One region of the Micromonospora sp. DT227 genome, then DNA from elsewhere that is predicted to be linked to it. Evidence: predicted binding sites of a transcription regulator. Region 1 holds the regulator's gene; the other holds the start of a gene.
The links. The regulator HspR, encoded in region 1, represses chaperone genes until heat shock. The targets are predictions, from matches to a motif close to TTGAGTNNNNNNNACTCAA.

Region 1 (15,451 bases):
CGGCGGCTCGGCGACACGAAGGCCCGCACCCGGACCAGCGCGTCCATCGTGGCCGTGCTGCGTCAGGGCGAGGTGAACGTCTCGCCCGACCCCACCTTCCGGTTCGAATCCGGCGACGTGGTCGTCGTGGTCGGCACCCGACAGGGGCTCGACGGCGTCACCTCCATCCTCGCCGAGACCGACCCGGACGGCTGACGCGTATGCACGAAACCCAAATCCTGCTCGTCGAGGTCGGCGCGCTGCTGCTCCTGCTCGGCCTGCTCGGCCGGCTCAGCCGTCGCGTCGGCGTCTCGCCCATCCCGCTCTACCTGCTGGCCGGCCTCGCCTTCGGGCACGGCGGCCTGCTGCCGCTCAACGCCAGCGAGGAGTTCTTCGCCGTCGGCGCGGAGATCGGCGTGATCCTGCTGCTGGTCATGCTCGGCCTGGAGTACAGCGCGAACGAACTGGTCGGCAACCTCCGCTCGGCCGCGCCCGCCGGGCTCATCGACGCGGTGTTCAACGCGCTGCCCGGCTTCGCGTTCGCGCTGCTGCTCGGCTGGGGCTGGGTCGCCGCCGTGGTGCTCGCCGGCGTCACCTGGGTGTCGTCCTCGGGCGTGATCGCCAAGGTGCTCGGCGACCTGGGCCGGGTCGGTAACCGGGAGACCCCGGTGATCCTCTCCGTCCTGGTGATCGAGGACCTGGCGATGGCGCTCTACCTGCCGCTGGTCACCGCGCTGCTCGCCGGGGTCGGCCTGATGAAGGGCGGCATCGCGCTCGCCATCGCGGTGTTCACCGTGGTCGTCGTGCTGGCCGTGGCGATCCGGTACGGGCACCTGATCTCCACCGCGCTCTCCGCCAAGGATCCGGAGGCGCTGCTGCTCGGCGTGCTCGGCCTGACCCTGCTGGTCGCCGGTATCGCGGCCAAGCTCCAGGTCTCCGCCGCGGTCGGCGCGTTCCTGGTCGGCATCGCGCTGTCCGGGCCGGTCGCGCACCACGCCACCCAACTGCTGTCGCCGCTGCGAGACCTCTTCGCCGCGGTCTTCTTCGTGTTCTTCGGGCTGGTCACCAACCCGCTGGACATGCCGCCGGTGCTGCTGCCCGCGCTGCTGCTGGCCGTGGTGACCATGGCGACGAAGGTGGCCACCGGCTACCTGGCCGCCCGTCGGGCCGGGATCGCCGAGCCCGGACGCTGGCGGGCCGGCCTGGCGCTCACTCCGCGCGGTGAGTTCTCCATCGTCATCGCCGGGCTGGCCGTGTCGGCCGTCTACCCGGTGGAGCCGAAGCTGGCCGCGCTCGCCACCGCGTACGTGCTGATCACGGTGGTGACCGGTCCGCTGCTCGCCCGACTGCCGGACACCCCCTGGTTCAAGCAGTGGCTGCGCCGACGTGCCGCCGCCACCCGACCGGTCACGGTGCCGGTGGGCGACTGACCCGTGGCCGGGCCTGATCGGCTGCTCAGCCGGTCCGGCCCGGCCAACGGTTGTCAAATTGATTCCGGGAAGGGCTACCACTGCTCCGCCGAAGCGCGTTAACGTGTCGCCCCAGCAGCCAGGGTCCGCGGGTGGCCGGAGCCCCCGTCAGCGTCAGCGGAAGGTCGGCCGGTGAACGTGCGGGAAGAGACGTTCCACGGCTTCGCCAACCCGGTCGACCCCTCGCCCGCCGAGCTGCGGGCCTGGGCGTACCAACCGGACTCGGTGCCACTGGCCTCCATGCCACCGGACTGGGACCTGCTGGTCGCCGGTGACCACCTGGTGCAGACGCTGTTCGACCTGGCCATGGACCGGTCCTGCCCGGCCCGCCGGTTCGCGCTGCACTGCCTCTACATCTACGCCGCCGACGGCATCCGGACGAACTTCCGCGCGCACCCGAAACGCCGCTTCCGCAAGCTCGTCGAGCAGGCCGAACGGACCGGCGACGACCTGATGCGCAACTGGGCGCACAACAGCCGGGTGCTGCTCGCCCGCCCGGATCTCTTCGTCTACCGCGACTGGTGCGAGGGCGGCCTGGTCCGCGAGAACCGCCGCCTCTGACCCCCCACCCGCCGCACCCCGCCTCCGCCGTGATCATGAAGTTGACGGCGGTGTCGATCTCCACCGATGCCGCCAACTTCATGATCACCGGTCAGGGTGGGCCGAGTGGCGTCCGGCCCGCGCGAAATGGCGAACGGGCCGGGGCCCCCCGTGGGTCCCGGCCCGTTCGTCGGCGGACCGTCAGGTCGATCCGCCCTGCTTCTTGCGCCGTTCGTCGTCCCTGGCGCGGTCCACACCGTGGTCGGTCTGGTCGGCGAAGCGCCCTTCCTTGACCTTGTCGCTGAAGCGGCCCTCGGTGACCCGGTCGAACCGCTCCTTGACGTTCTCGGCCACCTTCTCGAGGCGTTCCTCCGCGCGTTCCGCCACTTTCTTCGCCGGTTCCGCCATGGCTCCCCCCGCCAGCCCGGATTCCGTTTCAGGGCTTTCATCCCTGATCGGAAGCCTAGTGGAATCCACTCCGCCGCACCCCCACTTCCGCAACCTCCGGCCGGCACCGGTGGAACGCCATGGATCCCTCCGCGGCCCGGAGACAGCCATGGCGTTCCACCCACTTGCTCTGCAGCCATGGGGGCAATGGGAGAGACGACGGAAGGCCGGCAACGGCCCCGGGAACAGCGGGGACGTGCCGGCCCTCGGACGAGCGCGAGCAGCAGGTGTCAGCGATCGGGGGTACGGCGGGGACGCCAGACCACGAGCGCGGTGGAGGTGCGGTTGGTGGGCACCAGGTCGCCGCGGGGGAAGCCACCCAGCGACTCCAGCTCGGCGATCCGCCGGTACGCGGCGTCCAGCTCCGCCTCCAGCCGGGCCACCCGCTGCTGCGCCTCCTCCAGCAGCCGCTCCAGCCCGATGATCCGCTTGACCCCGGCCAGGTTGATCCCGTCGTCCTGACTGAGCCGCTGCACCTCGCGCAGCAGCACCACGTCCCGGACGCTGTACCGGCGACCGCCGCCGGCCGCCCGGCCGGGCTGCACCAGGCCCAGCCGGTCGTACTGGCGCAGCGTCTGGGGGTGCATGCCCGCCATTCGCGCCGCCACCGAGATCATCAGAATCTTGGCTTCGTAGGCCGGGTCACCCGAGCCGACGTACTCCTCCGACATGCCCGCTCACCTCCGCTGCCGCCGTCAACTGAATCGACGTACCCGCGCGTCGAGATGTTCCCGCGCGGCGGGCGGGGTCTGTGCCGCGAAGGTCTCCAGCGCCGCCCGCGCCTCGTCCGACACCTTCGCCGGGACCACCACGTCGAGCGTGACCAGCAGGTCACCGGCGCGGCCGTCGTTGCGTACGACGCCCTTGCCGCGGGCCCGCAACACCCGCCCGGCGGGGGTACCCGGTGGCACCCGCAACGTCACCGTGCCGTCCAGGGTCGGCACCCGCAGGTCGGTGCCGAGCACCGCCTCGGCGTACGTGATCGGGACGTTCAGGGTCAGATCGTCCCCGGTGCGTCCGAACAGCTCGTCCGGGCGCACCTTCACGTGCACGAACAGATCTCCCGCCGGGCCGCCCCGGTCGCCGGGTTCGCCGCGACCGGCCAGTCGGATCCGCTGGCCGTCGGCCACCCCGGCCGGGAAGCGCACGGTCAGCGTGCGGGTCTTGGTGACCCCGCCGCTGCCGTGGCACTCCGGGCACTTCTCCTCGACGATCGTGCCGACACCCTGGCAGTTGCGGCACGGCTCGGAGAAGCTGAACGACCCCTGGTTGCGGGTGGTCACGCCGGCGCCGTGGCAGACCGGGCAGGCCAGCGGCGTGGTGCCCGGCTTCGCGCCGTTGCCGTGGCAGGTGTCGCACACCCCTGGTGCGCGCAGCGTCAGCGGCAGGGTGACGCCGCGGACCGCGTCGGAGAAGTCCAGCGCCACCTCGGCCTCGACGTCCCGGCCCCGGGCCGGACCGCGCGGGCGTGCCCCGCCGCCGGCGCCGCCACCGGAGAAGATCGTGCTGAACAGGTCGGTGAAGCCGCCGCCACCGAACCGGGCGTCGCCACCACCGCCGGCACCACCGCCGCCACCGCCGAACAGGTCGGAGACGTCGAACGGCGTGCCCCCGGACTGGCCCGCGCCGCGGGCGCCGCGCCGGAACGCGCCCGAGCCGAACAGCGACCGCATCTCGTCGTACTCGCGACGCTTCTTCTCGTCGCCGAGCACCGCGTACGCCTCGGAGACGGTCTTGAACCGCTCCTCGGCCCCGGCATCACCGGGGTTGTGGTCCGGATGCGACTCCCGGGCCAGCTTCCGGTACGACTTCTTGATCTCGTCCGAGGAGGCGGACTTGTCCACGCCCAACGCGGCGTAGTAGTCCTTCTCGAGCCAGTCCTTGGAACTCACCGGTCCACCCCCTTCCACGGGTCGAATCCCGGTCGTCCCGCCCGCCCGGTGCGGGCGGGCGGGACGTCACGGGTCGGCACTACTCCGGGTCCGCGACCGCGACCAGGGCCGGCCGCAGCAGGCGCTCGCCGAGTTGGTAGCCCCGGCGCATGACCTGCACGCAGGTCGGCTCGGTCACGTCGGCGGAGGTCTGGTGCGCCACCGCCTCGTGCCGGGTCGGGTCGAACGGGTCGCCCTGCTCGCCGAACGCGGTCAGGCCGAACTTGCCCAGCGCGGCGGTGAGCTGGTCGGCCACACTGCCGAACGGACCCACCAGGTCGCCGTGCTCACGGGCCCGGTCCAGGTCGTCGAGGATCGGCAGGAGTGCGGTGAGCACCCCGCCGGTCGCCTGCTCCTGCACCAGGTTGCGGTCGCGGTCGACCCGCTTGCGGTAGTTGGCGTACTCCGCCGACACCCGCTGGAGGTCGCGGGTGCGCTCCTCCAGGTCGGAGCGGAGCGACTCCAGCTCGGCGCCGAGCGGCGCCTTGCCGGTCTCGTCGCTCGGCTCGGCCGGCGCGTCGACCACGGGGGGCCCGGCGACGTCGGCGTCGCCGCCGATCTCGTCGACCACGACCTCGGCCTCCTCGACCAGCCCTTCGGCGGGCGCGTCGGCGGCGGCGTCGGCGGCGGACGGGTCGTTCGCCGGCTCCTCGGTCACCTTGCCGAGCTTGCGCTTGTCGCGGATGACGACCCGCGGCTCGTCGCCGGCGTCCTTGCCGGCGCCCGCGGAGCCACCCGGCGCCGACCCGGTGGAACCCGGGTCGGCAGCTCGTGGCGTGTCCGTCATGCGGTCACCTCATCCCTCTGCGGTGCGGATCGTGCCGGGGACCGACTGTCACTTCTTGTCCTCGTCCACGATCTCCGCGTCGACCACGTCGTCGGCGCCGCCGGCCTGCGGACCGCCGGTCGCACCCGCGCCGGCACCCGGCCCGGCCGCACCCGCACCGGGAGCGCCCGGCTCACCCTCCTGCTGCTGCGCGTAGAGCAGCGAGCCGGCCTGCTGGGAGACCTGCGCCAGCTTCTCGTGCGCGGCCTTGATCTTCTCGATGTCCTGCCCGCCGAGGGCGCTGCGCAGCTCGCCGAGCGCCTCGTTGAGCTGGTCCCGGTTCTCGGCCGGCAGCTTGTCGCCGCTCTCGGCGAGGAACTTCTCGGTCTGCCACTGGAGCGCCTCGGCGACGTTGCGGGTCTCCGCCTCCTCGCGGCGGCGCTTGTCCTCGTCCGCGTGCTCCTCGGCGTCCCGGCGCATGCGCTCGATGTCGTCCTTCGGCAGCGAGGAGCCGCCGGTGATCGTCATCTTCTGTTCCTTGCCGGTGCCCAGGTCCTTGGCGTGCACGTTGACGATGCCGTTGGCGTCGATGTCGAACGTGACCTCGATCTGCGGCACGCCGCGCGGCGCCGGCGGGAGGCCGGTCAGCTCGAACGTGCCGAGCTTCTTGTTGTAGGCCGCGATCTCCCGCTCGCCCTGGAACACCTGGATCAGCACCGACGGCTGGTTGTCGTCGGCCGTGGTGAAGACCTCGGAGCGCTTGGTCGGGATGGTGGTGTTGCGCTCGATGAGCTTGGTGAAGATGCCGCCCTTGGTCTCGATGCCGAGGCTCAGCGGCGTCACGTCGAGCAGCAGGACGTCCTTGACCTCGCCCTTGAGCACGCCGGCCTGGAGCGCGGCGCCGACGGCGACGACCTCGTCCGGGTTGACGCCCTTGTTCGGGTCGCGGCCGGTGAGCTGCTTGACCAGGTCGGTGACGGACGGCATCCGGGTCGAGCCGCCGACCAGGATGACGTGGTCGACGTCGGCGACCTTGATCCCGGCGTCCTTGACGGCCTGCTCGAACGGGCCCTTGCAGCGGTCCAGCAGATCCTGCGTCATGCGCTGGAACTCGGCGCGGCTCAGCGTCACGTCGAGGTGCAGCGGGCCGGCCGCGCCGGCGGTGATGTACGGCAGGTTGATGTTGCTGGTGGTGGCCGCGGACAGCTCGATCTTGGCCTTCTCGGCCGCCTCCTTGAGCCGCTGCATGGCCATCTTGTCCTGCGACAGGTCGATGCCGTGCTCGCCGCGGAACGTCTTCACCAGGTGGTCGATGATCCGCTGGTCCCAGTCGTCGCCGCCGAGCTGGTTGTCACCGCTCGTCGACTTGACCTCGACGACGCCCTCGGCCAGCTCCAGCAGGGACACGTCGAACGTGCCGCCACCGAGGTCGAAGACCAGGACGGTCTGCTCCTTGGAGCCCTTGTCCAGGCCGTACGCCAGGGCGGCCGCGGTCGGCTCGTTCACGATCCGCAGCACGTTGAAGCCGGCGATCTCCCCGGCCTCCTTGGTGGCCTGGCGCTGACCGTCGTTGAAGTAGGCCGGGACGGTGATCACCGCGTCGGCGATCTGCTCACCCAGGTACGCCTCGGCGTCCCGCTTGAGCTTCATCAGCGTCCGCGCGGAGATCTCCTGCGGGGTGTACTTCTTGCCGTCGATGTCGACGGTCCAGTTGGTGCCGATCTCCCGCTTGACCGAGCGGATGGTCCGGTCGGGGTTGGTCACCGCCTGGCGCTTGGCGACCTCACCGACGAGCACCTCGCCGTTGCGGGCGAACGCGACGATCGAGGGAGTCGTACGCGAGCCCTCAGCGTTGGCGATGACGGTGGGCTCACCGCCCTCGAGAACGCTGACGCAGGAGTTCGTCGTGCCGAGGTCGATGCCGACCGCACGTGCCATGTTCGCTTCCTCGCTTCATAACGGGTGAGCAGGTCGGTTGGCCTGCCCGGCGGGGTCGCCCGGAAGGCAGCCGCGCCACAAGTTGAGTGAACTTGACTCAATAGTGCCACGCGATCGGCAAACCGCAAGTCGGGGTTGAGTCGACTCGACGCAACCTGACCGTTATTACCGTCCGGTTGTCTTACCTTGCGTCGGTCGGGCACGCTTTAGCGGTGACGACGCATGGCGATTCCGCCACCCGTGCCGGCGCGCCCGCCGTCGCAGCCCGCACCGGAACCCCCACCGGCGACGACCAGCCCGCCGAAGCCACGGCGGGCCTGTCCGCCGCGCTCACCGACCTGCGGGCCGCGATCGACGCGGCTCGCTTCCCGCTCGCCCTGCCCTCGGCCGAGTCGGCCCGGCACGCCGCCCGGAGCCTCACCGACCAGCTCGACGACTACCTGCTGCCGAGGTTGGCCCGACTCGACGCCCCGCTGCTCGTGGTGGTCGGCGGCTCGACCGGCGCCGGCAAGTCGACGCTCGTCAACAGCCTGGTCCAGGCGCGGGTCAGCGCGGCCGGGGTGCTCCGGCCCACCACCCGTTCCCCGGTGCTGGTCTGCAATCCGGCCGACGCCGCCTGGTTCCGCCAGGGCGAGCTGCTGCCCGGCCTGACCCGCACCACCGAGCCGAGCGAGCACCCGGGCACCCTCCAACTGGTCACCGCCCCGGCACTGCCGGCCGGGCTGGCCTTCCTCGACGCCCCCGACATCGACTCGGTGGTGGACGCCAACCGGGCGCTCGCCGGGCAACTGCTCGCCGCCGCCGACCTGTGGTTGTTCGTCACCACCGCCGCGCGCTACGCCGACGCCGTGCCCTGGGAGCTGCTGCGCAGCGCCCGGGCCCGGGGCACCGCCGTCGCCATGGTGCTCGACCGGGTCCCGCCCGAGGCGGCCGACGAGATCGCCGCCCACCTGTCCGAGATGCTCGCCTCGCAGGATCTGGGCGCCGCGCCGCTGTTCGTGCTGCCGGAGACCTGGGTGGACGGGCAGGGCCTGCTGCCGGACCGGATGACCGCGCCGCTGAGCGGCTGGTTCGCCCGGCTCGCCGGCGACGCGGAGGCCCGCTCGGCGGTGGTCCGGCAGACACTCGACGGCGCGCTGGCCGCCCTGCACCCGGTGGTCGAGGGGTTGGCCGACGCCGCCGACGAGCAGATGGCCGCCGCCGAGGCGCTCGACGAACGGGTCCGGGCCGCCTACCGGGGCGCCGAGCGCACCGTCGACCAGGGGCTCCGGGACGGCCGGCTGCTCCGGGGCGAGGTGCTGGCCCGCTGGCAGGAGTTCGTCGGCACCGGCGAGTTCTTCCGCAGCCTGGAGGCACGGATCGGCCGGCTGCGGGACCGGATGGTCGCGGCGGTCACCGGTCGGCCCGCCCCGGCGGCGGAGCTGCGGACCGCGATCGAGTCGCAACTGGTCACGCTGCTGCGCGGGGTGGCCGCCGAGGCGGCCGAGAACGCGTACACCGGTTGGAAGGCGCACCCGGCCGGCGCGGCGCTGCTCGAACCGGAGCTGGCGTACGCGTCGGCCGACCTGCCGGCGCGCGGCGAGCAACTGGTCCGCGACTGGCAGCGCGCGGTGCTGGAGCTGGTCCGCGTCGAGGGCGGCGACCGGCGGTTCGTGGCCCGCACCGCGGCGTACGCGGTCAACGCCACCGGCCTGGCCGTCATGATCGGCGTCTTCGCCTCCACCGCGTTCATCCCGACCGGCCTGGAGGTCGCCGCCGGCACCGGCACCGCGGTCGCCGGGCAGACCGTGCTCCAGGCCATCTTCGGCGACCAGGCGGTGCGTAACCTGTCCCGAAAGGCGCGGGTGGACCTGCTCGACCGGGTCGGCGCGCTGCTCACCGAGGAGGCCGCCCGCTTCCTGGCCCGCACCGAGGCCGCCCGCCCGGCCACCGACGCCGGTGCGGCGTTGCGCCAGGCGGCGGTGACGGTCGAGCGGGCCCGGCACCGCAGCGGCCTCACCACCGCCGACGGCGCCCCGTCGCCCACCGCCACCGCCACCGACCAGGACGGACGCCACCACCCGTGAGCGCGAGGAGCGAGCCGGGCCTGCGAGCCCCGCAGTCGCGAACAAGGACGGCATCATGACGAACCTCGTGGGACGGATGCGCGAGGCGTTCCGAAGCGACCAACGGATCGACCCGGACGTCCTGATCGCGCGCCTCCAGGCGGTCCAGCGGTTCCTCGGCGCGGTGGACGGCCAGGTGCCGGACGCCCAACTGGTGGCCGCGCACACCGTGGTCGAGCGGGCCGGCGACCGGCTCGCTCTCTCCGGCCGGCACACCGTGGTCGCGCTCGCCGGCGCCACCGGCAGCGGAAAGTCGAGCCTGTTCAACGCGCTGGCCCGGATGGACCTCTCCCCGGTCGGCGTGCGCCGGCCGACCACCGGTGTGGCCCACGCCTGCGTGTGGGGCCCGCTCGACGGCGCGGTACGCCTGCTCGACTGGGTCGGGGTGCTGCCCCGGCACCGGTTCGTCCGGGAGAGCCCGCTGGACGGCGACGACGAGTCCAACCTGCACGGCCTGGTCCTGCTGGACCTGCCCGACTTCGACTCGGTGCAGCACCACCACCGGCTGGAGGTCGACCGGCTGCTCGGCCTGGTCGACCTGGTGGTCTGGGTGGTCGACCCGCAGAAGTACGCCGACCGCGTGATCCACACCAGCTACCTGCGCGAGTTCCACCGGCACCGGGACGTGACAGTGGTGGTGCTCAACCAGGCCGACCGGTTGCACCCGACCGCGCTGCCCACCGTCCTCGACGACCTGCGCCGGCTGCTCGACGCCGACGGGCTGGGCGGGGTGCCGCTGCTGCCCACCGTGGCCACGGACCCGGCCGGGCTGGCCGGGCTGCGGGCCGAGCTGGAGAAGACGGTCGCCGAGCGGCAGGCCGCGCTGCGCCGGCTCTCCGGCGACGTGGACGCCGTGGTGACCGACCTCGAACCGCTGGTCGGGCCGGAGCCGCCACGCACCCGGCCGGGTGACGCCTCGGCCCGGGAACTCACCCGGGCGCTGGCCGGGGCGGCCGGCGTGCCGACCGTGGCGCAGGCGGTCCAGGGCGCGTACCGGCACCGGGCCGTGAGCAGCACCGGCTGGCCGCTGGTGCGGAGCTGGCGGAAGCTGCGCCCGGATCCGCTGCGCCGGTTGCACCTGCCGGGGCGGGACCCGGACGCGCCGGCCGAGAGCCTGATCTCGGCCACCTCCGTACCCGATCCGACCGCCGCGCAGCGCTCGGCGCTGAACCTGGCCATCCGGGCGGTGGCCGACCGGTCCGGCGCCGACCTGCCGGCGCCGTGGCCGACCGCGGTGACCGCCGCGGCCCGGTCCCGGCTGGCCGAGCTGCCGGGCGCGCTCGACCACGCGGTCGCCGCCACCGACCTCGGCATGGACCGGCGACCGGCCTGGTGGCGGGTGGTCGGCGCGATCCAGTGGCTGGTCACGCTCGCGGCGGTGGGCGGCCTGGTCTGGCTGGTCCTGGGGTACGCGCTGCGCTTCCTCGGCCTGCCACCGCTGGAACACCCGAAGCTCGGCGAGGTGCCCTGGCCCACCGTGCTGCTGCTCGGCGGCCTGCTGGCCGGGCTGCTGGTGGCGGCGCTGACCCGGCCGGTGGTCGGGTGGGCGGCCCGGCGGGCCCGCGACCGGGCCGAGCAGCGCCTGCTCACCTCGGTCGGCAGCGTCGGCGAGAAGTACGTGCTGGATCCGGTCTGGGCGTTGCTGGGGCGGTACGGCGCGGCACGGGACGCGCTGCACGAGGCCGGCCGGCGCTGAATCGGGCGCGCGGAGCGGTGTGACGGCCGTCGGCGCGGCGTAGGGTCGATGCATGGCCACGCCACAGACCCCCTACGACGCGGTGCTGCACGCCGCGCGCGACGTGACGAGGCTCGACTCCGCCCTGGACGCGGAGATGCTCGGCGCCGCATTGCTGGGCAGCGTCTACGCCGTCGCGGAGCACGACCGACAGCGAGCCGTCCACGAGTTCGTGACCGGCTTCCTCGCCGCCACGTCACGCCGGCGCAGTGCCGCCGCGACCACCATCCGCGCCGTCTTCGCCGCCCTGGTGCCGGACGCCGAGGGCGCCGCCCGGGTCCGGCCCGGCGCGTACGCCCCGGCGTGGGCCGGCCAGCTCGGCCGGGTGCGCCTCACCGGCACCTGGGCGTACGGCGACGTGTACGGCGACCAGACCTCCTACCTGGCCACGTTCGCCTACGAGGACGAGGAGCAGGGCGGGCCGGAGCACGCCCTGGTGGCCCTCGTCGACCACAACATCGGCATCACCAAGGACGTGTTCGTCGGCGGTCCGGCGGCCCGGATCGTCGAGCAGGCCCGGGAGATCTGCACCGAGGACGAGCTGACCTGGTTCCGTGCCGAGGACCCGGCCCGGATGCACGCGGAGGTGGGCCGCCACCTGGCGGTCACCGACGACCTCGGCGAGTTGCCCGCCCAGGGTTCACTCGCCACCGACCGGGCCCTGGTGGGCGCCCGCCTGGCGGCCCTGCCCGGGCCGCGACCGCCGACCGGGCCGGAGGTCGTGCCGCCGGCCACCGACGAGGAGCGGACGAGGCTGGTACGCGCCTTCCTCGACTCGCCCGAGGCCGCCCGTTTCGGCCTGCCCGAGGTGGCCGACGGCGAGCTGGCCTCGCTGCACTTCTGCCTGGGTCTGCTGCTGGATCACGCGGCGAGCTTCCCGGACGCCGACCCGATGCGGTGGAGCCCGATGGTCGTCGAGCTGTTCCTGCTCGACTGGGTGCACCGTCGCGCCGTGCTGGACATGGACGACGCCGCGATGCTGCCCCGGGTGTTGCGGGCCTGGGCCGCGTACGCGGGCCGGCAGCGCGGGCTGGCGCCACCCGCGACCGCCCGGACGGACGAGGCGATCACCGAGATGGTCCCCGAGTTCGCCCGGCTCTACAGCACCGGTGAGCGGCGGAGCGCGGCCACCGCGGCGGTGGCGCAGTTGATGGCGGACGGGGTGGACCCGGACGACCCGGCGGCGCTGGACGCCTGGATCGAGGCGAACCGGCACCGCCTCACCGACGACCCCGCCTGAGCCGGTCCGGCTCGCCGCTCGGCGACGGCCCCTGGCTCGGCTCCGACGTGGGCCCGGAGGTCGGCGCCGAGGTGGGCCCGGACGACGACGGCTCGGCGGTCGGCCCCGACGACGGCTCCGAGGTGGGCCCGGACGTCGGCTCGGCGGTCGGTCCGGACGAGGTGCCGGTCGGCTCGGGGGTGGGCGCGGAGGAGGTGGTGGTGGGCTCGGGCACCGGGACCGGATCCTGCGCCGGGTCGGACGCCGAGGGGGTGGGTACCGGCGTGGGCGAGGGCACCGGCGACGGTCGCGGCGGCCGGACCGGTGAGGGCCGGGGTGGTTCGGGCGGGGCCGCCGGCGCGGTGGCCGGCCGGGACCGACGCGCGGAGCCGAGGTCGCTCTTGTCGGGCGGGATCGGGGCGGCCGGGAACGCCGGTCGCGGCGGCGCGGTGGTGGTGACGGCGTCGACCGCGGGCGTGGACGCCGTCAGCACCGGGGCCGGCGTGGTCCGGGGCAGCGGGATGACCACCGGCCCGACCGAGGGCGTCGGGATGAACGGCGTGCCGGCGTCGGGCAGGGCGCTGTTCCCCACGGTCGCCGAGCCGGTGCTGATCGCGGCCAGGATCGGCATCGAGGCGGTGCCGGCGAGCAGCGCCACGGTCAGCAGGTAGCCCCGGCTCGGGCCACCGACGCCGGGCGCGCGGTGCGCGCCGACCACCCGTCGGTAGCGGGCGGCGGGCAGGGCCCGGTGCCGGCCCAGGAAGGGGGCACCGGGAGGACCCTCTGGTTCAGACACCGGCACACTCCTCGTACGCGTCGACGGAACGGAACAGCCCGCCCGAATATCCGGACAAAAGCCGCGTGAACGCTCATCGCCAGCTTGACCGAGTGACAGTCAGTTCACCAGCCGCAACCGCGTGTCGACACACATTTTGTCCGCCGAGGGCCCGTCACCTGTCGGGACAAAAGCGCTCATCCGTCGCGAAGCCGATGGAAGCTCACCGACGGGGGAGGCCATACTGTGGGCCCGCTCACCTCCTCTGCAATCATTCAGGCACGACGGCAACGCAGCCGCTACCTCCGCGCACCCCGCGGCTGGTGCGGAACGGCGCCGGCGCTCCCGGGCCTGGGTCCCCCGACGGACCCCGGCTCACGCCGCGCGGCAACCCTCACCGGGGCTAGGCGCGGTCGCCAGGGACCGACCCGGCAGCAGCCGGGCGGGCGCACGAGGTGCGCGGCTCGGGTCACCCCCGGCGGCGCAGACAGACAGGGAGAGACCGATGGCAAAGGGCGACCCCGGGGCCGCCACCCGCAGCAAGCGGGCCGCACCCCGTACCAGGCGCGCCGCCGCGACCGGCGAACCGGAACTCGTACAGCTGCTCACGCCGGAAGGCGAGCGGATCGAGACCGCGCTCGGCCCGGACGGGACCGAGTACCGCGTCGACTTCACCGACGAGGAGTACCGCGGGCTCTACCGCGACCTCGTGCTGGTCCGCAAGCTCGACGCCGAGGCGACCGCCCTGCAACGCCAGGGCGAGCTGGGCCTGTGGGCGAGCCTGCTGGGCCAGGAGGCCGCGCAGGTGGGCTCCGGCCGCGCGCTGCGCGCGCAGGACATGGCGTTCCCGACCTACCGGGAGCACGGCGTCCTCTACTGCCGCGGCATCGACCCGATCATGCCGCTCGGCCTGTTCCGCGGCGTCGACCAGGGCGGCTGGGACCCGAACGAGTTCAAGTTCAACATGTACACGATCGTCATCGGGGCGCAGACCCTGCACGCGACCGGGTACGCCATGGGCGTCGCCATGGACGGCAAGACCGGCGGCGAGGACGGCGAGGCGGTGATCGCCTACTTCGGTGACGGCGCCACCAGCCAGGGCGACGTCAACGAGTCGTTCGTCTGGGCCAGCGTGTTCAACGCGCCGTTGGTCTTCTTCTGCCAGAACAACCAGTACGCCATCTCCGAGCCGCTGGAGCGGCAGACCCGCGTCCCGCTGTACCGGCGGGCCGGCGGTTTCGGCTTCCCCGGCGTCCGGGTGGACGGCAACGACGTGCTCGCCTCGTACGCGGTGACCCGGCACGCGCTGGACACCGCGCGCAGCGGCCAGGGCCCGTCCCTGATCGAGGCGTACACCTACCGGATGGGCGCGCACACCACCTCGGACGACCCGACGCGTTACCGGATCGCCAGCGAGGTCGAGGCCTGGCAGGCCAAGGACCCGATCGCCCGGATGAAGGCGTTCCTGCTCAAGCAGCAGATCGTCGACGAGTCGTTCTTCACCGAGATCGACGAGCAGGCCCGTACCGAGTCGGTGCACCTGCGTGAACGGGTGCTCAACATGCCGGACCCGCAGCCGGTCAGCATGTTCGACCACGTCTACCCGCACGGCTCCCCGGAGCTGGACGAGCAGCGGGCCCGGTTCTCGCAGTACATGGAGTCGTTCGAGGGGAGCGCGCACTGATGGCCACGGAAACGCTCACGCTCGGCAAGGCACTCAACACCGGTCTGCGGCGAGCCCTGGAGAACGACCAGAAGGTCGTCATCATGGGCGAGGACGTCGGCAAGCTCGGCGGCGTGTTCCGGATCACCGACGGCCTCCAGAAGGACTTCGGCGACCAGCGGGTGATCGACACCCCGCTGGCCGAGTCCGGCATCATCGGCACCGCGGTCGGCCTGGCCATCCGCGGCTTCCGGCCGGTCTGCGAGATCCAGTTCGACGGCTTCGTCTACCCCGCGTACGACCAGATCGTGTCGCAGGTGGCGAAGATGCACTACCGCTCGCAGGGCAAGGTGCGGATCCCGATGGTCATCCGGATCCCCTACGGCGGCGGCATCGGCGCGGTCGAGCACCACTCGGAGTCGCCCGAGGCGTACTTCGCGCACACCGCCGGTCTCAAGGTGGTCACCTGCGCGAACCCGCAGGACGCGTACGTGATGATCCAGCAGGCCATCGCGTCGGACGACCCGATCGTGTTCCTGGAGCCGAAGCGGCGCTACTGGGAGAAGGGTCAGGTCGACCTGGACGCCCCGCTCACCGACGCGTACCCGCTGCACAACGCGCGGGTCGCCCGGCCGGGCACGGACGCCACCGTGCTGGCGTACGGCCCGATGGTGCGCACCGCGCTGGACGCGGCCACCGCCGCCGCCGAGGACGGCCGGGAGCTGGAGGTCATCGACCTGCGGACGCTGTCGCCGCTGGACCTGACCGCCGCGTACGAGTCGGTGAAGCGCACCGGCCGCTGCGTGGTCGTGCACGAGGCGCCGGGCAACCTGGGCCTCGGGTCGGAGATCGCGGCCCGGATCACCGAGGAGTGCTTCTACTCC
Region 2 (15,451 bases), on a different contig from region 1:
CGGTTCGAGCTGACCCAGGCCGCGGTGCGGGAGTCGGTGCTCGAGGACGACCTGGAGCCGTTCCGGGCGGTCGTCGAGTCGCTGACCGACGAGTTCGACCTGATGGAGGTCGCGCTCGCCGCGGTGCGGTTGGCACACGAGGCCACGCTGCCCGGCACCGCCGACGAGGAGGAGATCCCCCAGGTCGCGGTCCGCCCGAACCGGGAGGGCCGGCCCGGCGCCGAGGGTCGGGACCGGCGCGGTGGCGGCCGGTCCCGCGCCGCCGGCATGGCCCAGGTCTTCATCGGGTTGGGCCGCCGGGCCGGGGTACGACCGCAGGACCTGGTCGGCGCGATCACCGGGGAGACCGGGGTGAGCGGGCGGGACATCGGCTCGATCGAGATCGCCGACCGGTTCTCCCTGGTGGAGGTGCCGCAGGGCATGGCCGACGAGGTGATCCAGGGCCTGCGGGGCAGCACCATCAAGGGTCGCAAGGCCACCGTCCGGCGGGACCGGGAGGGTGAGGGCGACGGTGGCGGTGAGCGTCGCTTCGACCCCCGGGACCGGCGCGACCGCCGGTAGCCGCCCGACGGCTGTCGCCTCCTGCGTTCCGCACCACGAACCCCCGTCGCCCGGCGGGCGACGGGGGTTCGACGGGGCCGGTCAGGCCGCGGTGAGCGGCTGGCCGCCGAGGCTCTGGGCGTCCACCTCGGCCGGACGCAGCGCCAGCGCGAGCACGTCCGCCACGTCGGCGAGGGTGTGCACGGTCAGCGCCTCGCGCACCTCGGCCGGCAGGTCGTCCAGGTCCGGCTCGTTGCGCTTCGGGATGATCACCTCGGTGAGGCCGGCCCGGTGCGCGGCGAGCAGCTTCTGCTTCACACCGCCGATGGGCAGCACCCGGCCGGAGAGCGTCACCTCGCCGGTCATCCCGAACTCGGGCCGCACCGGCCGGCCGGTGACCAGGGACGCCAGCGCGGTGACCATGGTGATGCCGGCGCTGGGACCGTCCTTCGGCACCGCGCCCGCCGGGAAGTGCACGTGGATCCGCCGCCCGGCGAGGGCGTTCGGGTCGATGCCGAGGCGTCGTCCGTTGGAGCGCAGGTAGGACAGCGCGATGTGCGCCGACTCCTTCATCACGTCCCCGAGCTGACCGGTGAGGGTCAGGCCCGGCTCGCCCTCCATGCTGGTCGCCTCGATGAAGAGCACGTCCCCGCCCGCGCCGGTGACGGCCAGGCCGGTGGCCACGCCGGGCACCGCCGTACGTTCGGCCGACTCCGGGGTGAACTTGGGCCGACCCAGGTAGCGGGACAGGGTGGCGGTGTCGACGCGGACCGGCGCCGGGTCGGACGCCAACGCCACGGTCACCTTGCGCAGGATCTTCGCCAGCGCCCGTTCGAGCTGCCGGACGCCGGCCTCCCGGGTGTACTCCCCGGCGATCAGCGCCAGCGCCTCGTCGGCGACGGTCACCTCGTCGGCGGTCAGCCCGGCCCGCTCCTGCTGCCGGGGCAGCAGGTGGTCCCGGGCGATGGCCACCTTCTCGTCCTCGGTGTAGCCGTCCAGCATGACCAGCTCCATCCGGTCCAGCAACGGGCCGGGGATGTTCTCCACCACGTTGGCGGTGGCCAGGAAGAGCACGTCGGACAGGTCGAGGTCGACCTCGAGGTAGTGGTCACGGAAGGTGTGGTTCTGCGCCGGGTCGAGCACCTCCAGCAGGGCCGCCGCCGGGTCGCCGGAGTAGCCGACGGCCAGCTTGTCGACCTCGTCGAGCAGCACGACCGGGTTCATCGAGCCGGCCTCACGCAGCGCCCGCACGATGCGGCCGGGCAGCGCGCCGACGTAGGTGCGCCGGTGGCCCCGGATCTCGGCCTCGTCCCGGACCCCGCCGAGCGAGACCCGGACGAAGGTGCGACCCAGCGCCCGGGCCACCGACTCGCCCAGGCTGGTCTTGCCGACGCCGGGTGGGCCGGCCAGGGCGAGCACCGCGCCGGAGCCGCGTCCGCCGACCACGCCGAGGTTGCGCTCCGCGCGGCGGTTGCGCACCGCGAGGTACTCCAGGATGCGGTCCTTCACGTCGGCCAGGCCGGCGTGGTCCGCGTCGAGCACCGCCCGGGCCGCGGCCAGGTCGGTGTTGTCCTCGGTACGCGTGCTCCACGGCATCTCCAGGACCGTGTCCAGCCAGGTACGGATCCAGCCCGCCTCGGGCGAGGCGTCGCTGGCCCGCTCCAGCTTGCCGACCTCGCGCAGGGCCGCCTCGCGGACCTTGTCCGGCAGGTCGGCGGACTCGACCCGGGCCCGGTAGTCGGCGGAGCCGTCCGGCTCGTCCTCGCCGAGTTCCTTGCGGATCGCGGCGAGCTGCTGCCGGAGCAGGAACTCCCGCTGGGACTTCTCCAGCCCTTCCCGGACATCGGTGTTGATCTGCTCGGTGACCTCCTGCTCGGCCAGATGCTCCTTCACCCAGCCGACCAGCAGCTCCAGCCGGGCGGTGACGTCCGGCGCGGCGAGCAGCTCGGTCTTCTGCGCCAGGCTGAGCCAGGGCGCGTAGCCGGCCGAGTCGGCCAGCTCGGAGAGGTCGGTCATCCGCTCCATGGCGTCGATGACCTGCCAGGCGCCGCGCTGCTGGAGCACCGAGGTCATCAGCGCGCGGTACTCGCGGGCCAGTTCCCGGGCCCGGCCGGCCGGCGCGGGTTCGTCGAGGGTCGTCGCCTCGACCCAGAGCGCCGCGCCCGGGCCGGGCACGCCGGAGCCGATGCGGGCACGGGCGATGCCGCGCACCACGGCCGCCGGTTCGCCGCTGGGCAGTCGGCCCACCTTCTCGAGGGTGGCGACCACGCCGACCGAGCCGTACTCGCCGTCGATGCGGGGCACCGCCAGCAGCGTCTTGTCGCCGGTGGCGCGGGCCGCGTCGACAGCGGCCTGGGTGGTCGGGTCGAGGGTCACCGGGACGACCATCCCGGGCAGCAGGACGGCGTCGGTCAGGGGAAGTACCGGAAGAGTTGCCATCGAACACCTGCCATCAGTTGGTTGAGCGTGTCTGGCTCAAGTAACAAACCGTGCACCTTGTTCCGGCTTGTGACCCACGCCACGTCCACACGCTCCGACCCTATTGCCGGTCCATCGTTTACCCCGACCCGCCGAATAGAAAGTGTCGGGTATTGTTGCGGAATTACCGCCAGGTAGGTCAAACTCTTAGCCACACCCCGCCCGACACAGGGAGTAATGGCGATGGCAAGGAAAGTAATCACCGTTCTGACGGACGACCTCGACGGCGGAAAGGCCGATCGGACCGTCGAGTTCAGCCTGGACGGCGTGGCCTACACGATCGACGTCTCCGACGAGAACGCGGGCGTCCTGCGTAAAGCGCTGGACCCGTACATCAACGCTGGCCGGCGCATCGGCCGCGGACCAGTCGACGCCGGCCGCGCGGCGCGGCGCGTCACCCGGCCGAGCACCTCGGGAATGGACCGCGAGCAGAACCGCGCCATCCGCGAATGGGCCGCCAAGAACGGCTACGAGATTTCCGAGCGCGGACGCATCCCGGTCTCCGTGGTGGAGGCGTACAAGAGCCGCTGAGGCTCCCGGTTCACGGTCGGGCGCCACGGGGTCACGCTGGGAATCAGCGGGGCCCCGACCGGCTTTTTCGGTCGACAATTTTCATCCGGCTCGATCGACTCGGCAGCAACTTTCTCGGCGCGCGCACCGCGCGGTGCGCGACCCTGCCGTACCCAGCCTTTCGCGCTGACCGCAGCGACGACGCGGCCGGTGCACGGCCGCCACCCGGGTCCCGTCGCCGGCCCCCGGGGGCCGCCGGACGGTCGGGCGGACAGCGCCGCCCCGTGCTTCCGCGACGGGCGGCGAGCCACCGGCCGCACACCGGGGCGGCGGCACCGACGACCCAGCCCGGAAGGCCCACCGACGACTCGGCCCGACCGACCCACCCGCGACGCGGCCGGAGCCGCCCGGGCGTACCCGGGCGGCTCCGGCCGTCGGCGTGCGGGTCAGTTGACCTGGATGCGCACCACGTCGATGGCGGGGGTCTGGTTCGCCCGCTCCATCATCGGGATCCGGTGCGAGCCGTCGCCGGCCCAGACCGAGCACTGGGCCAGGCCCGAGTCCGGCAGACCCGGGATCTGGATCAGCACGTCGTCCGGCTGGGACCCGCCCCGGCCGTCCTCGGTGGCGACGAAGAAGGCCGGCACGTCCTGCGGGTTCGGGGGCTGCCGGGTGCTGCCGAGCATCCGGCACGCGGTGTGGAAGTGACCGCGGACCAGACCCTGGTCGTTGAGCAGCGAGCTCTCCAGGTAGTAGCCGCCCTGCCCGGCGGCGAGGAAGCGGTCCCGCACCAGGTTCCTCGTGGTGACCCGGAGCGTGAACGGCTGGTTGCGCTGCACCTGGTTGGGGAACTGCGTGATGAGCAGCGACGGGTTGTTCGCCGCGGCGCCGACCTCACCGAACGCGGTGCTCACGCAACGGTTGCCGTTCTGGAAGCCGTTGTGCGCCTCCAACTTGCTGTTGGCGCAGTCCTTGGCCAGCACGTTCAGGCCGTTGTTCTGGCCGCCGCCGTTGTTGTTCCCGCCGTTGTTGTTCCCGCCGTTCTGGCCACCGTTGTTGTTGCCGCCGTTCTGACCGCCGGTGTTGCCGCCGTTCTGGCCGCCGTTGTTGGCCCCGCCGGTGTTGCCGCCGTTCTGCGCGTTGTCGGCCAGGGCGCACGGGGCGAGCTTGTCCAGACCCTGCGGACGCTGGCCGCCCCGCCCGATGGCGGTGGCGATCCGGTTCAACGTCGCGGTCCGCTTGTCGGCGAGCGGCCGGAGGATCGCGTTGTTGATGAAGTCGCCGCCGTTGCGGCCGTCCGCCGCGAGACGTCGGTTCGCCTCGGCGATCTGGCTGTCCAGCAGGGCCAGGTTGCGGTCCACCTCGGCGCCCGCCCGGGCGGGCACCTGCGGCAGCTTGCTCTTCACGTCCGGGCAGGTCACGGTCGGGGTGCCGGCGCCGGCGCCGCCCCCCTTGGTCTGCTGGCACTCGGCCGCCGACATCTGGCCGTCACCCCAGTGGTTCCGGACCCAGCGGCCGTTCTGCCAGGTCCGGGTGGTGCTGCCCTGGCCGCCCGGCGCGGTCGCGCCCGCGCTCGGGGCCACGCAGGACGCCGAGGCCGCGCGGGTGGTCGTCCGCCGGTCCTGGGCGGACGAGATCTGGGTGACGGCGACGATGCCGCCGAAGACCGCGAGCGTGCCGACCACGGCCAGCATCCGCTTGCTCCGCGCGTTACCGGATGACCGGCGCGCCCGTGTGGACCTGCGCATCGAATTGTTCTCCTTCTCGATCCGGTAGTTGACTGGTGATCCCGGCGGAATTCTTCGGGGTGAGATCACTGCGACGTCGGAGCCGCGCGTCAATGGCCGACGGTGCCCTTTCCGCACCGTCTCCGCGCCGTCCGGGCGCGGCGGAAGATCTGCGTCCATTCCCGCTTAGGTACGGAGCGCCGACGGCGAAGGTTCAACCGGGGATCAGAAAAAAAATCGGCGGGCCGGCCGGTGGCCGGAGCGGGCCGGTCAGTCGACGCAGAGATGGTCGAAGGCGAAGCCGCCGTCGAAGGACTCCCGCCGGTCGGCGAGGCGCCGCACCTGCTCACGCAGTTCGGTCCGGTCCACCAGGGACGCCTCGTCGGCGGCCGGGTCACGCAGCTTCTCCCCCAACGCCGTGGCGGCCAGGTCCTCGGCGAGCCGACCCGGATCCACCCCGCAGGAGAAGCCCCGGGACGTCAGTCGCACCCGCTCCACCCGGCAGCGACCGGGCCGCACCTCGACCCAGCTCCAGCCCTCGGCCGGGCCACCGGTCCACCGCACGTGCAGGCCGCGCACGATCGGGTCGGCCAGCCGGCCCGCCACGTACGCCTGGACCGCGTCGGCGCGGGCCACCGCGCCGAGGTCGTTGACCGGGCCGCGCCGGCCGTCCGGCAACCGGCCCACGATGTCGCGGAACCCGACCGTCTCCCCGCCGTCCGGCCCGGTGCCGGCCGCATAGGCACGGGCGTCGAGCACGTACTCGACGAACCGGCGAACCTGCTCGCCGCCGAGCGTCGGTGACTCGACGCGCAGCAGCGGCAGGCCCACGGCGTCGCAGACCGCGTCGGTCAGCCGCTCGGCCCGGCGGGCCGGCGAACCGTCCGGCGCGGGCGCGGCGAACCGGACGGCGAACCGTGGCCGACCGGTGTCGGCGGCGCACACCACCAGGTCGAGGCCGGCCCGTCCGGCGGTGCTCCACTGGCTGCCGGTGACACCGGGCGGCCGGCCCTGGACCAGTTCACCGAGGCGCCGGTCGGCGTACCCGAGGTGGCCGGCGCGGGCCAGCCGCGCCGGCGTGGCGGTCGGGATCGGCCGCAGCCAGGAGGCGGCCACGCTGCCGGTGCTGGTCATCTCGCACAATCCGTCCGTCGCTCGGTCGACGTCCGAGTGTATGGCGTCGATCATGGCGATCACCTCGGCGGTGCGGAGGAATCCGGGCACCCGTCGGGCGGTGCGCCGTCGGGGTCGGCCCTCTAGGCTCGGCGGGTGCACAGCGGACGGACCCCGGAGCGATTCACCAAACGCAGCCTCGTCGCCGTTTCCCACGCCATCGAACGAGCGGCGCTGGCCGAGGCGGAGGACGGCCCGCTCGTCGTGTTCGCGCTGTTCCAGCGGCTGCCGTACTTCGCCCGGGAACGGGAGATCTACCGACGGATCGCCGACCGGGCCGCCGCGACGGTGGTCGCCATGGTCGGCGGCCCGCCGCCGGACCTGCCCGACCGGGTGTACGGGGTGGCGTTGGACGAGGCGGAGGAGCTGGCGCGGGAGTGGAGCGTGGTGGCGCTGACCCCACGCTTCGGCGGCACGCTGGTGGCGTACGACCGGGCCGAGGTCGCGCCCGCGCCGACGCTGGAGGCCGGTCGGCTCTTCGACGGTCGCTGGGGGTTCCGCCGCGACGCGGCGCTGCACGAGGTCATCCGGCTGCGCGAACAGCTCGCCGAGCGGCTGCCCGGCCCGGCCCGAACCGCGCTGGACGAGGCGGTCGCCCGGGTACGGGACATCCCGGCCGGGCCGGGCGAGTCCCGGGCCGAGGCGGCGCTACGGCTGCTGGCCCGGCGCGGCGACCGGAACGCGCGACCGGCCGAGCCGACGGACGGGATGCTCGACGAGCCCGCGCTGCGCCGGTGGACCGGCGCGGACGGGGTGACCGCCTCCGGCACGCTGCCGGTGGCGCTGGTCGGCCTGCGGGTCGACGAGCCGGCCGGCGCGCCGGAACGCTTCGGCCGACGCAGCACCGCCCGGGAGGGCCAGGCCGTGCTCGGCGCGGTCACCGGCGTGCTGCGGCCGGTGGACCGGGCGGTACGCGTCGCCGACAACGAGTTCCACCTCGTCCTGCCCGCGCTCTCCGAACCGGAGGCGTTGGCCGTGGTGGGCCGGCTGCACGAGGCGATCTCGGCGCTGGCGCGGTCGTACCCGTTCGTCGCGTACACGATGCACGCCGCGGTCGCGGTGACCACCCGACGGCCGCTGCCGACGGACGACCTGCGGGCCGCCGTGGAGTGGGCGGTCCGGGAGGGGGTGCCGGTGGCGGGTCTGCCGCCGGAGCCCGCCCCGGCCGGCGCCCGCTGACCGGTCGTCCGCCCACCACGGTCACGCCACGGGCGCCGGAACGAGGGGAGCACGTCGTGCGGGTGGTGTCGCTGGTGCCGTCGCTGACCGAGGCGGTCGCGGCGACCCGGCCGGAGGCGCTGGTCGGCGCCACGGACTGGTGCACGCACCCGGCCGGGCTGGACGTCCCCCGCGTCGGCGGGACGAAGTATCCCGACCTGGATCGCGTCCTCGCCCTCGCGCCCGATCTGGTGCTGCTCAACGAGGAGGAGAACCGGCTGGTCGACGCGGAGGCGCTGCGCGCGGCCGGGGTGCCGGTGCGGGTCACCTTCCCGCGTACCGTGCCGGAGGCGCTCGACCAGCTCGGCGCGCTGGTCGAGGCGCTCGGCGTGTCGGTCGAACCGTCCTGGCTGCGGGCGGCCCGCCGGGCCTGGGCCGCGCCGCCCGTCCCCGAGCACGTCCGGACCGCGGTGGTGCCGGTGTGGCGCCGCCCGTGGGTGGTGCTGGGCCGGGACACGTTCGCCGGGGACGTGCTGCGTCGGCTCGGCGTGGCCAACGCCTGGGCCGACGACCCCGAACGCTATCCGCGTCCGGCGCTCGACGCGCTGCGCGCCCGGTCGCCGGAGCTGGTGGTGCTGCCGGACGAGCCGTACCGGTTCACCGCCGACGACGGACCGGAGGCGTTCCCCGGGGTGCCGGCGGCGCTGGTCTCCGGCCGGCACCTCACCTGGTACGGCCCGTCGCTGGCCGAGGCGCCGGCGCTGCTCGCCGCGCAGCTCGCCACGCCGGTCTGAGGCGGCGCCCGGTCAGGCGATCGGGGTGGCGTGCACCGGGTCCAGCTCCATCAGCGTGGTGTCGTCCACGTCGTACCCGACGGCGTTGTGCACCGCGACCACGCCGGCGACCTGACCGGCCAGCCGGCCGGCGAGTTCGACGGCGCTGCGTCGGTCCAGCCGTCCGTCCAGGGCGACCTCACCGCCGCGGACCTGGACCGTGACCAGGCCGTCCCGGACGGCTAGCACCCGACGCAGCACCTCCTGGACCACGTCCTCGCGGATCTCCGCGTCGGAGCGCAGGTGCACCCGGAGCAGGTCGCCGCGGGTCACGATGCCGGCCAGCCGGCCGAGGTCGTCGAGGACCGGCAGCCGCTTGACCGCCTCCCGGTCCATCAGCCGGGCCGTGGCCGGCAGTGACGCCCGCCCGTGGGTGGTGACCGCCGGCGCGGTCATCAGGTCCCGGGCCACCAGCGCGCCCGCCTTCTCCCGCGCGGCCCGCCGGCGCCGCCCCTCGAACACCCGGCGTTCCTCGATGCGGCCGGACCACTCCACCTTGTGCAGCAGATCCGCCTCGGAGATCACGCCGAGCACCCGGTGGAACGAGTCCACCACCGGCACTCCGCTGACCCGCTCCCGCACCAGCACGTCCACCACGTCCCGGTACGGCGTCTCCGCGTCCACCGTCGCGACGTCCCTGGTCATCACGTCGGCCACCTGCCATGTCCTCATCACGACCTCCTCGCACGGGTCCCTCACCGGCGACGCTAGGCGGCCGGGGGACGGCGCGGCAGGGGCGGCGGACCGGTCGCGGACGGGTCGACCGGACCGGGCCGGGACGGGACCAACGGCCCGGTCCCGAGGGCCCCGACGGCCCTGCTCCCGGCCGCCGCGCGGCGGTGGAATGGAACTGCCACCGGGAAGCGCGGTGCGAGGCACAGAAGGGACGTGGACACCATGACCGCGACAATCGAGCGGACCCCCGCCGACACCATCGCTCCGGCGGTCGAGACCCCCCGCCAGAAGGCCACCCGGTTCGTCTGGGCCGGGCTGCGGATCGCCCTGGGCTGGATCTTCCTCTGGGCGTTCCTGGACAAGATGTTCGGCCTGGGCCACGAGACCCCGGCGAAGAACGCCTGGATCAACGGTGGCAGCCCGACCAAGGGCTTCCTCGGCTTCGGCGTGGCCGGCCCGTTCGAGGGCGTCTACCACGACATCGCCGGCGCGGCCTGGGCGGACTGGCTGTTCATGCTCGGCCTGCTCGGCATCGGCGTGGCCCTGCTGCTCGGCATCGGCATCCGGATCGCCGCCGTCGCCGGTGGGCTGCTCCTGGTGCTGATGTGGACGGCGGTGCTGCCCCCGGAGAACAACCCCGTCATGGACGACCACCTCATCTACGCGGGCCTGCTCGCCGGCCTGGCCCTGGTCGGCGCCGGCAACACCCTCGGCCTCGGCCGGGCCTGGGCGAAGCTCCCCCTGGTCCAGCGCCTCCCCTGGCTGAAGTGAGCGCAGGTCGCCCTCGGGGCGGGCGTCGCCGGCAGGCGGCGCCCGCCCCGTCGTGCGCCCGGCTCCGCCCCGCCGACGCGGCCCGGGTGGGGGGACCGGCGCGTATCGGCCGCTCGCGATCCGGCAGGATCGACGGTGACCACACCGTCAGCACCGAGGAGACCCGCTCATGGAGAAGCCCGAGGTTGGCCCGATCGAGGGCGCGCCGCCCGCCGATCTCGTCGTCGAGGACATCACTGTCGGCGACGGCCCGGAGGCGCACGCCGGCCAGCTGGCCAGCGTGCACTACGTGGGCGTGGCCCACTCCACCGGCCGTGAGTTCGACGCGTCGTGGAACCGGGGCGAGACGTTCGAGTTCCCGCTCGGCGGTGGCCAGGTCATCGCCGGCTGGGACAAGGGCGTGATCGGCATGAAGGTGGGCGGCCGGCGGCGGCTCACCATCCCGCCGCACCTGGGCTACGGCGCCCGGGGCGCCGGCGGCGTCATCAAGCCGAACGAGACGCTGGTCTTCGTGGTGGACCTGCTCGGCGTGCGCTGAGCCCCTCCACCGGCCGCCGGGCCGTCGGCGCGATGCCGGCGGCCCGGTCCCGTGGTCAGGCCGCGGCGCAGGTCAGCAGCTCCCGCGCGGGGCCCGACTCGCGCACCGGCACGACCCGGTGCAGGCCGGTCACCCGCAGCACCCGGGCGACCATCGGCGCGGGATCGACGAGCACCAGCTCGCCACCGCGCGCCCGGACCCGCAGGTGCGCGGCGGCCAGCGTGCGCACCCCGGCGGCGGAGAGCAGCCGCACGCCGGACAGGTCGACCCGCACCACCGGCCGCGCCGGCGCGGCCCACAACGCGGCCCGGAACGCCGCCACGGTGGCGATGTCGATCTCGCCGACCGGACGCAGCTCGACCACGTGGTCGAGCACCTCCGTCGCCACCTGGAAGCGGTCGTCCGTCATACCCCAAACCTACCCTCGCCCACCGACAGTTTCCGCTGCTCGGCACCGGGGTTCCGGGTTGCGCCCGGGTGCCGACCCCGAGCCGTCTCAGGGTCATCCCGCAGCCGCCCGCCGGCCCGGTCGAGCGGCCCGCGGGGAGCACCCCCGAGCCCCGTGGAGCGGACCGGCGGACCGGACACGCCGTGGCGGACTCCCCCGCGCCGCGTCGGCCGGGCCACAATGAGCCGATGGCCGTTCCCCGCCCGCGCGTCCCCCTGCTGATCCGCCCGGTCCGTGAGCCGGCCACCGTGCCGCCGCCGCTGGCCGGGGCCTGGGCCGCCACCGACACCCGGCTGGACCGGGCCGACCTGCTGCCGCTGCCCGAGGGCGGGCACGGCCCGGAGGACGTGGTGATCGACGCCGAGGGGCGGGCGGTCAGCGGCGACGAGGACGGCCGGCTCTGGTGGTGGCCGGCCGACGCGCCGGCCGGCACCCGCCCGACGCTGCTCGCCGAGACCGGCGGCCGGCCGCTCGGCATCGAACTGGACCCGGTCGACGGCGGGCTGCTGGTCTGCGACGCGTACCGGGGGCTGCTGCGGGTCGACCCGGCCGGGGCGGTGCACGAGCTGACCGGCACCGCGCCGCCGGTGCATCTGGCCGACAACGCCGCGGTCGCCCGGGACGGCACCGTGTTCTTCACCGACTCGTCCGACCGCTTCCCGCTCTCGCACTGGAAGCGGGACCTGCTGGAGCACCGGCCCAACGGGCGGGTGCTGGCGTACGACAGGCGCACCGGACGCACCGACGTGGTGGCCGACGGGCTCTACTTCCCCAACGGGCTGGCGCTCACCCCGGACGAGTCGGCGCTGATGCTTGTCGAGACCGCCACCCACCGGCTGCTGCGGGTGGACCTGCCGACCGGGCGGGCCACCGTGCTGACCGACCTGCCGGCGTATCCGGACAACGTCTCCGCCGTCGGCGACGGGACGTACTGGATCGCGCTGCCCAGCCCCCGACTGCCGATCATGGAACGGTTGCTGCCCCACCCCCGGGTCCGGCAGCTCGTCGCGCTGCTGCCCGGGGCGGTGCAGCCGCAGCCGCGCCGCTACGGTCTGGTCGCGCTCGTCGACGGCGCCGGGCGGGTGCTGCGGACGCTGCACGGCCCCGGCGGCGCGTACCCGATGGTGACCGGCGTCCGGCAGCACGGCCAACAGCTCTGGCTGGGCAGCCTGACCGCGACCGGCGTGGCCCGCGTCGACCTGGACTGAGGTCGACGTGGGCCGGCCCGCGCGGACGCGGGCCGGCCCGTGGCCGTTCCTCCCCCGGTTCAGCCGCCGCTGTTGCTCGCCGACGGGGTGGGCGCGGGCGACGACCCGCCGGCCACCGCGCCCGGGTGCGGCGTCGGGCTCCGCGTGGGCTTCAACCCCGCCGGTACGGGCAGCGCGCTGCCCTTGGCGAACTCGTCCCAGCTCACGTTCCAGGCGGTGAAGCCGTTGCCCTGCTGGAGCTGCACCTCGGTGCCCTTGACGGTCACCAGGTCACCGACCTGCGTGACGCCCATCAGCCAGTCCGCACCGGCGGCGGACACGTTGGTACAGCCGTGCGAGGTGTTGTTGTAGCCCTGTTCCCCCTCCGACCACGGCGCCGAGTGGATGAACTCGCCGCCCCAGGTCAGCCGCTGGGCGTCGTCCACGTCGACCACGTAGCCGCCGTCCGGCTCGCCGCGGGTGTCGAACGTGGTGTGCTCGTGCTTCTCCATGATCACCATGGTGCCGCTGGAACTCGGCGTGCTTGGCTTGCCGAGGCTGACCGGCAACTTCCTGAGCACCTTGCCGTCCTGGTAGACGGTCATCTGCTTGGTGGTGTTGTCGATGTCGAGCGACACCTGCCGGCCCACCCTGGCGGTGGCCACCCGGTCGGAGTCACCCACCGCGTCCTTCCCGATCGGCAACCCCTCCAGCGCGCTGCGCACGCTGATCCGGGTGCCGGGCTTCCAGCGGTCCGGCGCCCGGTACTCGGCCTGCTTGCCGTCCGCCATCCACGACCAGGTGCCCGGCTGCGGCGGGTCCGTCCTGACGAACAGCCGGCGCTGCACGTCCGCCCGCGCCTGTTCCGGAATGGGCGGATCGAAACCGAGTACCACCGGCATCGCCGTTCCGTACGTCTGTTTGTCCTGGAGATACAATTCGCTGGTGACGGCCGGTTTGGTGGATTTGGCCATCGTCGTGAACGTCGTCTTCCGCGTCGTGGTCCTCCCGGAATCGCCGCTCACGGTCACCTCGGCCGTGTACGTCCGGGAATTCGCCAGCGGGCGGTCCGGCACCCAACCGGATCCGTCCTCCCGCGCCTGGGCCGGCACGGGGCGGCCCTTGTCGTCGGTCAGCTTGACGCCGGTCACCTTGCCGTTGCTGGGCTTCGTGCCCACCTCCGCGCTGATCGGCACGTCACGGGCCCGGTCGGCCGGCGTCACCGTGACCGACGGCGGGGCCGCCTCGGCCCGCTTCGCCACCGACTTCGGGCCGGCGGTGCACGCGCCGACCGCGAGTGGCGCGACCGCGACAGTCATCGCGAAAAGCGTCAGTCGCCGCCTCACAAACATATTCCGTCCCCCATTTCGGCACCCCCTCGCCCACATTCTGTAGGCCCGTCGTCACGGTGTGGCGCCTTCAGCGGAATTGCTCGGAAACGGCTGCGTGAAATGGGTCGCTGGCGGCCGGATCGGGAGTCGGCGGGCCCGACGACCGGTATCGCCCGTCCCGGGCGTGGCGCTCCCCTGCGGACGGCCGCAGCCCCGGGACAGGGGGCTGCGGCCGTCGGGGTCAGACGTTGACGATCAGCAGGGCGGGGCGTTCGACACAGTCGGCCACGTGGCGCAGGAACCCGCCGGCCACGCCGCCGTCGCAGACCCGGTGGTCGAAGGTGAGGCTGAGCTGGGTCACCTTCCGGACCGCCAACTGCCCGTCGACCACCCAGGGCTTGTCCACGATCCGGCCGACGCCGAGCAGCGCCGCCTCCGGATGGTTGATGATCGGCGTCGAGCCGTCCACCCCGAACACGCCGTAGTTGTTGAGCGTGAACGTCCCGCCGGTCAGCCGGGCCGGGGGCAGCGTGCCGGCGCGAGCCGCCGCCGTGGTCTCGGCCAGCGCGGCGGCCAGTTCGCCGGTGGTGAGCCGCTGGGCGTCACGCAGCACCGGCACCACCAGGCCCCGGTCGGTCTGCGCGGCGATGCCCAGGTGCACGCCGGCGGACTGCACGATCCGCTGCCCCTCGGTGTCGACGCGCGCGTTGAGCTGCGGATACCGCCGCAGGCCGCTCAGGCAGACGCGGGCCAGCAGAGCCAGGATGCTCACCGGCGCGTCCGGGGTGGCGGCGTTGATCGCGGCCCGGGTCTCCAGCAGCCCGGTGGCGTCCACGTCGACCCAGATGGTCACCTCGGGGATCTCCCGGCGGCTGCGGGAGAGCTTGTCGGCGATCACCTTACGGATGCCGGTGAGCGGGACGACCACGTCGCCGTCGCCGGCCGGGACGAGCCCGACGTGCGCGTCCGGCACGGCCGCCAGCCGGGCGGCCGGCGCGGCCAGCGCCGTCTCCACGTCCGCCCGACGGATCACGCCGCCCGGCCCGGTGCCACGCACCGACGCCAGATCGATCCCCTGCTCCCTGGCCAGCCGCCGCACGATCGGCGAGATGACAAGCGGCGCCGAGGCCGGATCACCGGTCCGCGCCGGATCGGGCGTCCGGTCCGCCGACGCGGTCGAGCCGGCCGGGACCGACGCTCCGGCCACCGTCCCCGGGTCGGTCCGGGCCGGCGAGCCGGCCGCGAGCGCGGGACCGGGCTCCGCCGGGGCGGGTGCGCCGGGTTCGGGGGCGAGCGCCAGGCGGGGTCGGCGACGCCGCCGGCCCGCACCGCCGTGCCCGGTGCCGTAGCCGATCAGGACATTGCCGGAGCCGGCCCGCTCCTCCTCGCGGTAGGTGGCGTGCGGGTCGGGGGCGTCGCCGCCGTCGAGCGGCGCGATGGTGATCAGCGGCTGGCCGACCGGGCGGACCTCACCCGCCGCGCCGTGCAGCGCGACGACCCGGCCGGCGTACGGGCAGGGCACGTCGACGACGGCCTTGGCGGTCTCCACCTCGACCACGCTCTGGTCCACGGTGACCACGTCGCCGACCGCGACCCGCCACTCGACGATCTCCGCCTCGCTGAGCCCCTCACCCAGGTCGGGCAGGAGGAAGTCACGGGTCCCCACGGCGGTGCGTTCGCTCATGCGGAGCCGGCCGGGCATGCCCTCACGGCCCTCGCTCCGCTCGGTGCGTTCGCTCATGCGGCTGCCCACCGGGAGTCGGGCTGGTCGTCCCACTGGAGGCGGGCCACGGTGTCCAGCACCCGGTCCACCGAGGGCAGGTGGGTGTGCTCCAGCATCGGCGCCGGGTAGGGGATGTCCAGCCCGGACACCCGCAGCACCGGCGCGTGCAACGCGTGGAAGCAGCGCTCCTGCACCCGGGCGGCGATCTCGGCGCCCACCCCGGCGAAGCCCTGCGCCTCCTGGATCACCACGCAGCGGCCGGTACGGCGCACCGACGCGGTGACCGTGGCGTCGTCGAACGGCACGATGCTGCGCACGTCGACCACCTCCAGGTCCCAGCCCTCCTCGCGGGCCGCCTC

Region 2: lon (endopeptidase La) is a predicted target of HspR. The motif match lies at 3,001-3,019, and genes of this name have one in related genera.

The regions. Positions count from the first base shown of each region.
Region 1 covers NZ_JBNCLA010000001.1:528,980-544,430, reverse strand. The annotation lists gene ACLQ2W_RS02720 (cation:proton antiporter regulatory subunit) at 1-195, shown strand, start outside; gene ACLQ2W_RS02715 (cation:proton antiporter) at 201-1,409, shown strand; gene ACLQ2W_RS02710 (hypothetical protein) at 1,581-2,009, shown strand; gene ACLQ2W_RS02705 (hypothetical protein) at 2,190-2,396, opposite strand; gene ACLQ2W_RS02700 (heat shock protein transcriptional repressor HspR) at 2,666-3,106, opposite strand; gene dnaJ (molecular chaperone DnaJ) at 3,131-4,327, opposite strand; gene grpE (nucleotide exchange factor GrpE) at 4,407-5,153, opposite strand; gene dnaK (molecular chaperone DnaK) at 5,202-7,070, opposite strand; gene ACLQ2W_RS02680 (ABC transporter) at 7,283-9,136, shown strand; gene ACLQ2W_RS02675 (GTPase) at 9,192-10,871, shown strand; gene ACLQ2W_RS02670 (hypothetical protein) at 10,924-12,150, shown strand; gene ACLQ2W_RS02665 (hypothetical protein) at 12,131-12,925, opposite strand; gene pdhA (pyruvate dehydrogenase (acetyl-transferring) E1 component subunit alpha) at 13,410-14,588, shown strand; gene ACLQ2W_RS02655 (alpha-ketoacid dehydrogenase subunit beta) at 14,588-15,451, shown strand, end outside.
Region 2 covers NZ_JBNCLA010000003.1:38,955-54,405, forward strand. The annotation lists gene ACLQ2W_RS12475 (DEAD/DEAH box helicase) at 1-561, shown strand, start outside; gene lon (endopeptidase La) at 643-2,979, opposite strand; gene ACLQ2W_RS12485 (histone-like nucleoid-structuring protein Lsr2) at 3,202-3,549, shown strand; gene ACLQ2W_RS12490 (hypothetical protein) at 3,975-5,276, opposite strand; gene ACLQ2W_RS12495 (hypothetical protein) at 5,526-6,479, opposite strand; gene ACLQ2W_RS12500 (DICT sensory domain-containing protein) at 6,525-7,607, shown strand; gene ACLQ2W_RS12505 (helical backbone metal receptor) at 7,664-8,380, shown strand; gene ACLQ2W_RS12510 (CBS domain-containing protein) at 8,393-9,091, opposite strand; gene ACLQ2W_RS12515 (DoxX family membrane protein) at 9,308-9,865, shown strand; gene ACLQ2W_RS12520 (FKBP-type peptidyl-prolyl cis-trans isomerase) at 10,035-10,403, shown strand; gene ACLQ2W_RS12525 (anti-sigma factor antagonist) at 10,459-10,812, opposite strand; gene ACLQ2W_RS12530 (SMP-30/gluconolactonase/LRE family protein) at 11,040-12,059, shown strand; gene ACLQ2W_RS12535 (Ig-like domain-containing protein) at 12,119-13,390, opposite strand; gene ACLQ2W_RS12540 (dihydrolipoamide acetyltransferase family protein) at 13,611-15,053, opposite strand; gene ACLQ2W_RS12545 (alpha-ketoacid dehydrogenase subunit beta) at 15,107-15,451, opposite strand, start outside.